DNA from 2 places in the Tetragenococcus halophilus genome. Region 2 is predicted to be linked to the other one. Evidence: a T-box and tRNA genes for the amino acid it is inferred to sense, from the RefSeq annotation. Region 2 holds a T-box; the other holds one or more tRNA genes.
What was found. The T-box of region 2 lies ahead of pheS (phenylalanine--tRNA ligase subunit alpha). A T-box ahead of a tRNA ligase gene usually reads a tRNA of that ligase, here a tRNA-Phe.
Positions count from the first base shown of each region.

Region 1: it encodes a tRNA-Phe, which carries the amino acid that the T-box ahead of pheS (phenylalanine--tRNA ligase subunit alpha) is inferred to sense. The anticodon was not compared.

Region 1 is NZ_CP012047.1:2,265,186-2,267,623, forward strand. It holds gene metK (methionine adenosyltransferase) at 1-577, opposite strand, end outside; SMK box riboswitch at 575-662, opposite strand; tRNA gene AC806_RS10870 (tRNA-Glu) at 786-857, opposite strand; tRNA gene AC806_RS10875 (tRNA-Ser) at 865-952, opposite strand; tRNA gene AC806_RS10880 (tRNA-Ile) at 977-1,050, opposite strand; tRNA gene AC806_RS10885 (tRNA-Gly) at 1,070-1,140, opposite strand; tRNA gene AC806_RS10890 (tRNA-Phe) at 1,153-1,225, opposite strand; tRNA gene AC806_RS10895 (tRNA-Asp) at 1,230-1,303, opposite strand; tRNA gene AC806_RS10900 (tRNA-Met) at 1,347-1,420, opposite strand; tRNA gene AC806_RS10905 (tRNA-Ser) at 1,468-1,557, opposite strand; tRNA gene AC806_RS10910 (tRNA-Glu) at 1,574-1,645, opposite strand; tRNA gene AC806_RS10915 (tRNA-Ile) at 1,659-1,732, opposite strand; tRNA gene AC806_RS10920 (tRNA-Gly) at 1,750-1,820, opposite strand; tRNA gene AC806_RS10925 (tRNA-Asp) at 1,825-1,898, opposite strand; tRNA gene AC806_RS10930 (tRNA-Met) at 1,939-2,012, opposite strand; tRNA gene AC806_RS10935 (tRNA-Ser) at 2,060-2,149, opposite strand; tRNA gene AC806_RS10940 (tRNA-Ile) at 2,179-2,252, opposite strand; tRNA gene AC806_RS10945 (tRNA-Met) at 2,269-2,342, opposite strand; tRNA gene AC806_RS10950 (tRNA-Ala) at 2,365-2,437, opposite strand.
Region 2 is NZ_CP012047.1:1,025,427-1,027,864, reverse strand. It holds gene pheT (phenylalanine--tRNA ligase subunit beta) at 1-260, opposite strand, end outside; gene pheS (phenylalanine--tRNA ligase subunit alpha) at 265-1,308, opposite strand; T-box leader at 1,352-1,556, opposite strand; gene AC806_RS04825 (winged helix-turn-helix transcriptional regulator) at 1,599-1,943, opposite strand; gene addA (helicase-exonuclease AddAB subunit AddA) at 2,007-2,438, opposite strand, start outside.

The sequences.
Region 1 (2,438 bases), 1.1 Mb from region 2:
CTACTCTTTTGGGTTGATCATTTTCATCATATTCCACAGTAACTTGTGATTTTGCATCCGGACGTAAGTAGCTAATTTCTGCTTTTTTTCTTAATTTTGCTAAATGAGCGACGATTTTATGACTTAATGAAATAGGTAAAGGCATCAACTCGTCAGTTTCGTTAGTCGCAAAGCCAAACATTAAGCCCTGGTCACCAGCTCCGATTGCATTAATACGTTTTTCTCTATCTTCTCTTGCTTCTAAAGATGTATCCACACCTTGTGCGATATCTTGTGATTGTTCATCAATTGCAACTAAGACCGCTACATTATCGCCATCAAAGCCATATTCTGGACGATTATAACCAATATCTTTGATTGTTTGACGTACAACCTTTTGCATATCAACATATGCCGATGTAGAAACTTCCCCAAAGACCAATACCAAACCTGTTGTAACAGATGTTTCACAAGCAACGCGTGCCATTGGATCCTGCGCTAAAAGTGCATCTAAAATAGCATCACTGATCTGATCAGCAATCTTGTCTGGATGTCCTTCTGAAACAGATTCAGAAGTAAACAAACGCCTTTCTTTCACGATGATTCCCCCTAAAATAATTTTTCGGTTACAAGGCATCTTCACTTGATTTTCAAATGAATCCTTTCGGGAACTTGCAACGGTCTGATTCTAATAGATAATAAGAACGATCTATCCTCACTTTTTGCCAAAATGAGTTGAAACCGAAACTGTCAGCAAAAGTCCTCAAATTAACTTAAAAAAAAGCATCCATTACTGAATGCTTCGATGATCCGTACGGGATTCGAACCCGTGTTACCGCCGTGAAAGGGCGGTGTCTTAACCTCTTGACCAACGGATCGCTGATACGGAGAAGGAGGGATTCGAACCCTCGCGTCGCGTAAACGACCTACACCCTTAGCAGGGGCGCCTCTTCAGCCACTTGAGTACTTCCCCAAAACCAAAAAATATTGATTTTCATGGGCCTAAATGGACTCGAACCATCGACCTCACGCTTATCAGGCGTGCGCTCTAACCAACTGAGCTATAGGCCCTTATTATAACTACAACAAAAGCGGGTGACGAGAATCGAACTCGCGACAACAGCTTGGAAGGCTGTGGTTTTACCACTAAACTACACCCGCCTTATATATTGATGGATCGAGACAGAATCGAACTGCCGACACACGGAGCTTCAATCCGTTGCTCTACCGACTGAGCTATCGATCCAAAACGGTCTGGACGGGACTCGAACCCGCGACCTCCTGCGTGACAGGCAGGCATTCTAACCAGCTGAACTACCAGACCCGCTTTGTTGTAAATATAATAAGTACTTGCATACAAAGTACAATTGCGGGAGCAAGATTTGAACTTGCGACCTTCGGGTTATGAGCCCGACGAGCTACCAGACTGCTCCATCCCGCGATAATAAAACTAAATATTATTATAATATTTGTAAATAATTTTAGCAAAGGAGGATAAGGGATTCGAACCCTTGCACGGTTTTACCCGCCTGACGGTTTTCAAGACCGTTCCCTTCAGCCGGACTTGGGTAATCCTCCATAACCCCAAGACGCATGGTCCGTACGGGATTCGAACCCGTGATACCGCCGTGAAAGGGCGGTGTCTTAACCTCTTGACCAACGGACCTTTATTTAATAAATGGGCCTAAATGGACTCGAACCATCGACCTCACGCTTATCAGGCGTGCGCTCTAACCAACTGAGCTATAGGCCCAAGCAATAAACACAACAAGCGGGTGACGAGAATCGAACTCGCGACAACAGCTTGGAAGGCTGTGGTTTTACCACTAAACTACACCCGCATGACGGTCTGGACGGGACTCGAACCCGCGACCTCCTGCGTGACAGGCAGGCATTCTAACCAGCTGAACTACCAGACCAATTTTTGTTGTATCTTCAATACTTGAAAAACAAGTATAATTGCGGGAGCAAGATTTGAACTTGCGACCTTCGGGTTATGAGCCCGACGAGCTACCAGACTGCTCCATCCCGCGATAATAAAACTAAATATTATTATAATATCTATAAATAATTTTAGCAAAGGAGGATAAGGGATTCGAACCCTTGCACGGTTTTACCCGCCTGACGGTTTTCAAGACCGTTCCCTTCAGCCGGACTTGGGTAATCCTCCATCAAATAAATAAAATGATAATGACGCAATGGACCTTGTAGGACTCGAACCTACGACCTGACGGTTATGAGCCGTCTGCTCTAACCAACTGAGCTAAAGGTCCAAGCTCTTAATCAAAATCGCGGTGGAGGGGATCGAACCCACGACCTCCCGGGTATGAACCGGACGCTCTAGCCAGCTGAGCTACACCGCGAAAACCATTTTATCAAATGACATGGAGCCTAGCGGGATCGAACCGCTGACCTCCTGCGTGCAAAGCAGGCGCTCTCCCAGCTGAGCTAAGGCCCCT
Region 2 (2,438 bases):
GCTTTGATATTAGGTGCGCCACAAATAATTTGTAGCACTTCATCTTCTCCTACATCCACTTGGCAAATGGAAAGATGATCAGAATCCGGATGAGGTTTACAAGATTCAACATAACCTACAACGAGCTTTTTTAATCCTTCATATGGATAAGAAAGCCCTTCTACTTCAATACCGGTTAACGACATTTTATCGGCTAAAGTTTGGGGCGTGACATGAGACACATCTACCAATTCATTTAACCACTTATATGAAACTAACATTTACTTATTCCCCCTTGAACTGATCAATAAAACGAGTATCGTTTAAATAAAAGCTGCGAATATCTTCTACGCCGTAACGCAACATAGCGATCCGGTCAGGACCCAAACCAAAAGCAAAACCGCTATATTCTTTGGGATCAATCCCAGACATCTCTAAGACATCAGGGTGAACCATACCGGATCCTAAAATCTCGATCCAACCTGAATGTTTACAGACACTACATCCTTTACCTCCACATTTGAAACAAGAAACATCTGCTTCAACAGAAGGTTCCGTAAAAGGAAAGTAACTAGGGCGTAAGCGAACTTCGCGATCTTCACCAAACATTTTTTTCATCAGTTCTTCTAGTGTCCCTTTTAAATCTCCCATTGTTATATGCTTGTCAACAACAAGTCCTTCGATTTGATGAAATTGATGACTATGTGTAGCATCATCTGTATCTCGACGAAACACCTTGCCCGGAGAGATCATCCGTAGTGGCCCTTTAGAAAAATCATGTTTTTCCATCGTTCTAGCTTGTACAGGAGAAGTATGCGTGCGTATCAATAATTCATCTGAAATATAGAAGGTGTCTTGCATATCTCGAGCTGGATGATTTTTAGGAATATTCATCCGCTCAAAATTATAATGATCTTGCTCAACCTCTGGCCCTTCAATAATTTGATAACCCATACCTACAAAAATATCTTCAATTTCTTCTACAATTTTAGTCAAAATATGTCTGGTACCTTGTGGGATCTGTTTACCAGGTAAAGTAACATCAATACTTTCCTCTGCCAAGGCTTGATTTAACGCTTCTTCTTCCAACTTAGCTCTTTTTTTTTCAATTTGTTGTGTTAAATGATCCCTTACCTGATTCGCAAAACTTCCCACCTTAGGTCGGTCCTCAGGTGCTAAATCTTTCATACCGCGCAATACTTCAGTAATAGGGCCCTTTTTACCCAGTGTTTTTACTCGAATGTTATTAAGAGAATCCAAATCTGAGGTATTACTGATCTTTTCCATTGTTTCTTCCTCTAAATTTTCTAACTGTTCTTCTAAAGTCATTTATTTCCCTCCTTATTTTTAAACAAAAAAAGACCTCATTCCATAAAGGAACGAGGTTTCGTGTTACCATCCTAATTCGCGACAATCATCGCGCACTTAATCAATTAACGGTAGTCATTACCGGCTTTATATAAAAGCAAGCTACAGAAGTGAACTTCATTTTTCGAAACCAGCAATTGCTTTCAGTCTATGGCAATTTTCCCTGTTACTGTTTCAACCAAACTACTCTTTTCTATTAACGCTTTTTATTATCTAATTATTTGTTAGTCTACTAAATAATAAAGAAGAAATCAATAACTGTTTGTTGGATTTTTGAAATTACATTCTTTCTCGCTTACCCAATCTTGGCTCCAATTTCTCACCGAATCTAGCACGTCTTCAAGACCTACGCCCTTATCAGTTAATTGGTACAGTCCATCTGACTTACTAACGATTCCTTCATTTTCTAATTCTTTCAAACGTTCTGTTAACACACGATCACTTAACATAGGAATTTTATGTGCCATATCAACAAAACGTTGTGATTTTTCTTGAAGTAATACATCTATAATCAGACCATTCCACTTTTTCCCCAAAATAGAAAAAGCTTTTTCAAATTTAGGGCAAAGTGTATAAGTTGTTTCTCTTGTTTCCATCATGAGCCCTCACCTCTTTTTGAGATTATAACATAATTATTCGATTTCTTCCCAAAAATTGCTTCACTCAGTAAATAACTCAATATTTTCTTTACTATTTAAAAGAACTAAAAAAGTATGCTGCACAGGTTTATTTAGTGCCTGTTCCAAAGCTTGTCGATATAAGCGTAATTGCCCTTGATACTTAGCAATGAACTGTTGTCTACTTATTTCATTATACACAGCATCTGTTTTGAAGTCATATAAAATAACGTGATCCTCATATTCGATAAAGCCGTCGACAATACCGTGTATTAATAATTCAGCATCCGCTTCATGAAAGTCTAAAAATACATCTCGAGCATCTTTTAGCATAGAAAATGGTTGTTCACGATGGACAAGTTGTGGTTTTTTTAAAATTTCTTTGCCTAGTTCCGTTTGGAAAAACCACAGAATAGCAGTTAAATCAATTTTTTCAGCAACTTGTTTTTCGATTTGATGGTTATTGACTAACTG